DNA from 2 places in the Thauera sp. SDU_THAU2 genome. Region 1 is predicted to be linked to the other one. Evidence: predicted binding sites of a transcription regulator. Region 1 holds the regulator's gene; the other holds the start of a gene.

What was found. Region 1 encodes FNR, which switches genes on or off when oxygen is low (the NO sensors DNR and NnrR bind a similar motif). Its sites were predicted from a motif close to TTGANCTAGNTCAA; they were not measured.
Region 2: the regulator FNR is predicted to act here: its motif matches at 2,105-2,118, upstream of AAFL97_RS21300 (DUF2946 domain-containing protein).

Annotation. Positions count from the first base shown of each region.
Region 1 covers NZ_JBBWUN010000003.1:903,655-907,384, reverse strand. Annotated here, with positions in the region: gene hemN (oxygen-independent coproporphyrinogen III oxidase) at 1-1,386, opposite strand, end outside; gene fnr (fumarate/nitrate reduction transcriptional regulator Fnr) at 1,533-2,279, shown strand; gene AAFL97_RS05325 (SirB2 family protein) at 2,339-2,728, opposite strand; gene AAFL97_RS05320 (Crp/Fnr family transcriptional regulator) at 2,831-3,514, shown strand; gene AAFL97_RS05315 (PHA/PHB synthase family protein) at 3,524-3,730, opposite strand, start outside.
Region 2 covers NZ_JBBWUN010000003.1:4,186,827-4,190,556, forward strand. Annotated here, with positions in the region: gene AAFL97_RS21285 (TonB-dependent copper receptor) at 1-384, opposite strand, end outside; gene AAFL97_RS21290 (DUF2946 family protein) at 515-931, opposite strand; gene AAFL97_RS21295 (copper chaperone PCu(A)C) at 982-1,461, opposite strand; gene AAFL97_RS21300 (DUF2946 domain-containing protein) at 1,639-2,031, opposite strand; tRNA gene AAFL97_RS21305 (tRNA-Sec) at 2,177-2,273, shown strand; gene AAFL97_RS21310 (glycine cleavage system protein H) at 2,293-2,775, shown strand; gene AAFL97_RS21315 (DsrE family protein) at 2,772-3,155, shown strand; gene AAFL97_RS21320 (fumarate reductase/succinate dehydrogenase flavoprotein subunit) at 3,440-3,730, shown strand, end outside.

The DNA of each region.
Region 1 (3,730 bases):
CACGCGCGAGTAGCGCGCGCGCTCGCGGTCTGCGCGCAGATAGCGGTCGAACACCATGGCGATGCCGCGTACCAGCAGGCGGCCGGCCGGCTCCACGCTGATCCAGTCGCCGTCGATCCTGACCAGCCCGGCCTTCTGCATTTCCTGCAGGTCGGCGAGTTCGCTGGCGAAATACTCGCGGAAATCGATCAGGTGGGCGATCTCGATCGACTGCATCGACAGCTCGAAGTGGCACATCAGCGCCTGGATGATCGAGCGCCGCAGCAGGTCGTCCGCGTTCAGCTCGATGCCGCGCAGCACCGGCAGCTCGTCGCGGTCGAGGGCGTCGTAGTAGTCGTCGAGCGTCTTGACGTTCTGCGCATACACCGGGCCGATCTTGCCGATCGCCGACACGCCGAAGGCCAGCAGGTCGCATTCGGCCTGGGTCGAATAGCCCTGGAAGTTGCGGTGCAGCCGGCCCTGGCGCTGGGCGACGGTCAGTTCGTCGTCCGGCTTGGCGAAGTGGTCCATGCCGATATAGACGTAGCCCGCTTCGGTCAGGCGGCGGATGCCGAGCTGCAGCAGTTGCAGCTTGGTGTCGGCGGTGGGCATGTCGTCCTGCGAGATGCGGCGCTGCGGCTTGAACAGGCCCGGCAGGTGCGCATAGCTGTAGAGCGAGACGCGGTCGGGCGAGATCTCCAGCACCTGTTCGAGCGTGCGGTTGAAGCTGATCACGTTCTGCCTGGGCAGGCCGTAGATCAGGTCCATGCTCACCGACTTGAAGCCGTTGCCACGTGCGGCATCGATGACGAGCTTGGTTTCCTCGAAGCTCTGGATGCGGTTGACCGCCCGCTGGACGTCCTCGGCGAAGTCCTGCACGCCGACGCTCATGCGGTTGAAGCCGAGTTCAGCCAGCAGCGCGACGGTGTCGTAATCCACCTTGCGCGGGTCGACCTCGATGGAATATTCGCCGTTCGGCACCAGCGTGAAATGCTCGCGCACCGATGCCATCAGCTGCCGCATTTCGTCGTGCGACAGGAAGGTGGGCGTTCCGCCGCCCAGGTGCAGCTGCGTCACCTGGTGGCCGCCCTCCAGACAGGCGGCCTGCATCTCGATCTCCTTGGCCAGGTATTTCAGGTACTTGGCCGAGCGCCCGTGATCCTTGGTGATGATCTTGTTGCAGGCGCAGTAGTAGCAGATCGTGTTACAGAACGGGATGTGGAAGTATAATGAGAGAGGTTTGCTGACGCCGCCGATGGCGCGTTTGGCAAGCCAATCCTTGAGGGCATCAGCGTTGAATGCCTCGACGAAGCGATCCGCAGTGGGGTAGGAGGTGTACCGCGGACCGTTGATGTCGAATCGGCGGATGAGCTGCGGGTCGAAGATGAGTTCGTTCTGGTCGGTCATGATCTGAAACTTGAGTGTCTGCCGAACAATGGCAGAACACCGCAATATTTTGGTTGACGTGGATCAACGGGCAGGAACAGACCGGAACCGATGGACTGATGAGGGCGCCCGAGACAGTGTCTGAAGGAAACGGAATTATCGTGCAGATGAGGGCAAGCGTGCCAGTCACCATGAACGGGTTGAAGACCGCCTGTTCGCAATGCAATCTCGTGGAGCTGTGTCTGCCCTTCGGCATGTCCGACAGCGAGCTGCACCAGCTCGACGAACTGGTCGGCGGCCGCCGCAAGGTCAAGCGCCAGCAGAGCCTGTATCGTGCGGGTGATCCTTTCGAGGCGATCTACGCCATTCGTGCCGGCTCGTTCAAGACCGACGTGCTGCTCGAGGACGGCCGCGACCAGGTGACCGGCTTCCAGATGACGGGCGAGATCCTCGGCCTGGACGGCATCAGCACCGAAAACCACAGCTGCAACGCGGTGGCGCTGGAAGACAGCGAAGTGTGCGTGATTCCCTACGCCAAGCTCGAGCAACTGTCGCACGAGGTCGAAGGCCTGCAGCACCAGTTCCACAAGGTCATGAGCCGCGAGATCGTGCGCGACCACGGCGTGATGATGCTGCTCGGCTCGATGCGCGCCGAGGAGCGGCTCGCGGCCTTCCTGCTCAACATGTCGCAGCGCTTCACCGCGCGCGGCTTTTCCGCGGCCGAATTCCACCTGCGCATGACGCGCGAGGAAATCGGCTCCTACCTCGGCCTCAAGCTCGAAACAGTGTCGCGCGCTTTCTCCCGCTTCCAGGAAGAAGGCCTGATCGCCGTGCAGCAGAAGCACATCCGCCTGCTCGACACGACCAGGCTGCGCAAGCTGGTCCAGCATCAGACGGCCGGCTGCGGGCGCTGAGAGCGCCTGCCTCCGGCCTGTTTTTGCCCCCTTCCCGCCTCGCTGCCTCGACCGCCCCGTCAGGCGACGGCGGCCAGATAGCCCGCAGCGTTCTTGCTCAGCGCCACCGACACGATCCACGCATACACCGCGAGCGCGGCAGCAAACGCGAACAACCGCTGCGAGCGCGTCTTGCCGCGCTTGAGCGCAATGGTGCCGAGCACGACGTAGGCGACCAGCCCGATGACCTTGGCCGTCACCCAATCCGCCTGGAACGGATACTGCTGGATCATCACCGCCAGCACGATCGCCGTGATCAGCAGGACGCTATCGACGACGTGGGGCAGCACCCGCGCCGGCAGGCTCTTCAGCAAGGGGCTGCCGCTGATCATCCAGTAGCCTCGCAGCAGGAAGCCCAGGATGCTGAGCGCCACACAGGTGACGTGAAGATGCTTGATGGCGAAATACATGTTCTTCCTTTTTTCCAGGGGCGGCACGGCCGCCTTGGCCCCTGCCCTCAATTAGAATGGAGGCCGACAAACGAGACGGCTTCCCATCAGGAGCGCCCGCACATGGCCAGCACCCCACCCATAGACATCCCCGCGCTGCTCAAGCGCATTCCGCTTTTCGGCGAACTGTCCGCAGCCGACATCGAGCGCATCGCCCGCTACACCCGCGACCGCCACATCGCCCGCGGCGAAGTCCTGTTCCAGCGCGGCGACCAGCCGCATGGCTTTTACTTCGTCGTCTCGGGTCAGGTCAAGCTCGCCTTCTCCTCGCCGCAGGGCACGGAAAAGGTCGTCGAGATCATCGGCCCGATGCAGAGCTTCGGCGAAGCGGTGATGTTCATGAACAAGCCCTACCCGGTGTTCGCCGAGGCGCTGACCGAAACGGCGCTGATCCACGTCGGCCAGGCCGTGGTCAGCGAACTGATCGACCAGGACCCCTCCTTCGCCCACAAGCTGCTCGCCGGCATGTCGATCCGCCTGCACGGCCTGATCCAGGACGTCGAGACCTACTCGCTGCGCTCGAGCATCCAGCGCGTGATCGGCTATCTGCTGCAGGTCGCCGACAGCGACTCGCCCTGCGAGATCGACCTGCCCACCAGCAAGCAGGTGATCGCCTCGCGCCTGAACCTGACGCCCGAGACCCTGTCGCGCATCTTCCACGACCTCAGCGAGTCCGGCCTGATCAGCGTGCACGGCAAGCACATCACGCTGCACGACCCTGCCCGCCTGGCACGCCACCAGGTCTGAGCACGCGGCTCAGGGCTCCAGCACGTAGCTTCCCGGTGCCGGGCACAAGGCCGGGAAAGCGTCGTTCGCGACCGGCCGCGCCTCGACCTCCGGGCCGACGCGCGGCTTGAGCCAGCGCATCCAGTCTTCCCACCAGCTGCCCTGGTGCTGCTCGGCGCGCTGGCGCCAGCTGTCGGTGGTGTCGGAACGGCGCGCATCGGCGACCCAGTAGCGCCG
Region 2 (3,730 bases), 3.3 Mb from region 1:
GGACTCGGGATACACATAGGCCGTCGGCGGATCCATGCGGCCACCGCAGCCACCGTAGATTTCCTGGCCGTCGAGGAAGATCCCCAGGCGCGAGCCGGCCATGCCGCGGAAGACCGGATCGCCGTCGGTGGCGCCCTTGCGGATCACCGAAAAGCCCGGGATGCTCTTCAGGAAGTCCGCGCCGTCGTGCGCGGGAATGGGCTGGCGCGGCGCTTTCGGGTCGGTGACCACGGTAAGCGGCTCGGTACTGGTGGGCGCGGTGACCACCACGGCACCCAAGGCGTTTTCGGTGTCGGCGGCGAATACCGCCGGAGAGGCAAGCATGCCGGCCTGCATGGCGCACAGCGCCAGAGCCAGACGGCTGGGAGACGGCAGGGATTTCATTGTCGGATTCCTTGAAGCGGGTTCGACCGATCGACACGGACGAGCGCCGCCCTGCGCAGCCGGCATGGCGGTGTGCGGTGTCGTCGGGAAAGGCAGGTGTACCGGCACCCGAAGAGGGCGCCGGGCGCTTTCAGGCGAAAGCGATGAACGGCATCGAGGAATCCGGCGGGCCACGCGGCCAGGTCTTCCGCCAGATTCGCGCAGTAATCGCGGGCAGGTCTGCATGGACGGGTTGTACATGCACCTTCGGCAGCATCGGCGGCAGCCATGCCACGCTGCCGGGTAGCGCCACATGGCCGCCCAGCGGAACGAACAGCGGGCAATAGCGCAGATCGAGCGAATTTCCTGATCGGACATCGCCGTCCGCATCGACCGGCGGACTGGCGACGCGGATCATGCCGGCAACCGAGCACACTTCCATCCAGCGCTCGGCATCGGCCGCACGCACGCCGGCCTGCATCAGCGAGGGCGCGAGCGTGCCCACCAGAATCACCAGCGCGGCGAAACGGGCGAACAGGCGGAGATGGCGCAAGGAACGCGGCATCATGGACAGAAGGAAAAGCGGCGCTCAGGCCGGCGGATTGCGCGAACGCCGCTCTAGTGCTTGTGCTCCATGGCATGGCCATGATCGTGCTGGCCTCCGCGCCCTGCGGCCAGCGGGCGCACCGGTGCCTGCACTTCGATCTGTTCGCGCCTGCCGTCACGATCCTCGACCACCAGCGTGAGCGGCACCATCTCGCCTTCCTTCACCTGGGCATGCAGATCGAGCAGCATCACGTGATAGCCGCCGGGCTTGAGCTCGACCGCCTTGCCGGCAGGCAGGTCGAGCGCGGCGATGGCATTCATCTTCATCACCTCGCCTTCCATCTTCATTTCATGGATCTCCACCACGCCGGCAACCGGGGATCGAGCCTCGACCAGGCGCGCATCCCTGGCGGCGGTCAGCCGCATGAAGGCGCCCGTGGCCTTCTGCTGCGCAACCGTGGCACGCACCCAGGGTTCGGCTACCTCCACCTGGGCCAATGCGGCGGACGACAGCAATGCGGCGAACAGCGATACGACGACTTTCCTTTTCATGCTTCCTCTCCTTGCGGGGGATTGCCCCCTATGCAGCGCCCCCGGGATCGAGGACGCACCAGCCGAGCGGAGCAGCGGGCATGCAGGTGCTCGCTGCGTACGAATACGCGTGCTGCCGACATGGCAGCCGACTCACCGTGTTCCGAGCGAACGACGGTGGCGTGCAGCACGATGCGATCAGGAAAGTGCCGGGGGAGCGCGGGAAAGGAAGATGCCCCAGCGCTGGAGTGCTTTGGGGGCCGTCGGCAGGAAGGCAGCTTGCCGATAGGTGGCGAGCGGCGCCACCAGCAGAGGTGTTGCTGAAGGCGGCAGGGCAAAGCTGCCGGCATGTGAACAGCAGTAAGGACAATGCTCGACCTTCAGGATGGTCGAGCCCTCACTGCCGGAGCCGGCCGGATGGTCGCTGTCCTGCACGGCCACCAGCTTCATGCCGGCCACGGTGCACACTTCCATCCATTTCATCTGCCCACCGCCAGCCATCGCCTGGGCAAGCGTGGGCATCAGCGCAGCCAGCACCACCGCGAAGGCGGCGATCCAGGCGGTAAAGCGCGAAGGGCGGGTAGTGGTCATGGCAGCAATGCTGTTCAGAGCGGGCCGATTATAGCCACGTTTCCAGTCTCTCCAGTCCCCTGGGCATGCGGCAATGACAGAGATCAAGAACGAACTTTCGCCTGGTGAAGAATCCAGCCCTGCGGGCTACAATCCCCGCTCCGATGGAAGAGAGGCGTTCCCCGGTGGGGCGACTGGTCTTCAAAACCAGGTGGGGCCGTCAGCCGGTCCCAGGTGGGTTCGACTCCCATTCTCTTCCGCCATCCTTTCCGACGATCCGCCATGGCTGAACTCCGCGGCTGCAGCTTTCCGGAAGACCTCCGCTACGACCCGGCCAACCACCTGTGGTTTGCCGCCGAGGCGGACGATGTCTGGCGCGTCGGCGTGACGCCCTTCGGCGTCGCCATCGCCGGCGAGATCCTGCTGTTCACGCCCAAGCCGTCCGGCCGCACGCTGGCCGCCGGGCGTGCCTTCGGCCTGCTCGAAGCGGGCAAGACCGTGTTCCCGGTGAAGATGCCGGTCGAGGCCATGCTGGTCGAAGGCAACGAGGCGCTGTCGCATTCTGCCGCGCAGATGAACACCGACGCCTACGCCGCCTGGCTGGTGCGCCTGCGCATCGCGCCGGCGGATGCGACCAACCACCTGCTGCGCTGGAAAGAGGCTTGTGCCGGCATCGCCGCGCAGATGGACCTCTGGCGCTTCGACGACCTGCAAGGCTTCCAGGCACCCTTGCTGGGTGAAGGCGCGAAAGGCCTGCGCGAATGAACGAACGCCTCGCCATCCTCGTCTGGGCCGCCGACCCGGACAGCCCCCATCTGTGCGCCACGCCTTTCCATTTCGCCGCCGCCGCTGCCGCAATGGATGCAGAAGTCGAGATGTACTTCACTGCCCGCTCGGTGCGCCTGCTGGTGCCCGGCGTGGCCGAAACGCTGCATCCGGGCGGGCAGGGCAGCGACATGCCGCCTTTGTCCCACTTCCTGCACGAAGCCGTCCGCTACGGCGCCCGGCTGTACGCCTGCCCGACTGCAATGCAGGCCCATGGCGTGGCGCCGGAAGCGCTGCGCACCGAAGTCCGCGGCCAGGCCGGAGCCGCAGCCTTCATCGGCCGGACGCTCGATCCAGAATGGCGGACACTGACGTTTTGATGGCTGAAGATCATCCACCCAATGAATGATTTTCAGCCATTGGGCAGTTGATTTTCCATCGCGGCACATCAGGCTCGAACCACCCTGAAAAGCCTGTTCAAGCGCAGCACTCTCGAAAGCATTTCCGCCATCGAGCTCCTTCGTACCGACAGCACGCGTACCGCCTGCAAGCTTCTCGATGACTTACCGCCTTATCCCCGGCAGTGGAATCGATAGCAATTCATCTTGGTTCGGCTGCGAACCCGTCCGGCGTAAGGTTGCCGTTCCTCTGCACGGGAACAGCAATGAAACGCATCGACATGGAATTCGACCTGGTGGTGATCGGCGGCGGCACCGGCGGGCCGATGGCGGCCGTGAAGGCCAAGGAAAAGAACCCCGGGCTGAAGGTCCTGCTGATCGACAAGGCCCACGTCAAGCGCAGTGGCGCGATCTCGATGGGCATGGACGGCCTCAACAACGCCGTCATCCCCGGCCACGCCACGCCCGAGCAGTACGTCAAGGAAATCACCATCGCCAACGACGGCATCGTCGACCAGGAAGCGGTGATGGCCTATGCGGCCAACAGCTTCGACATG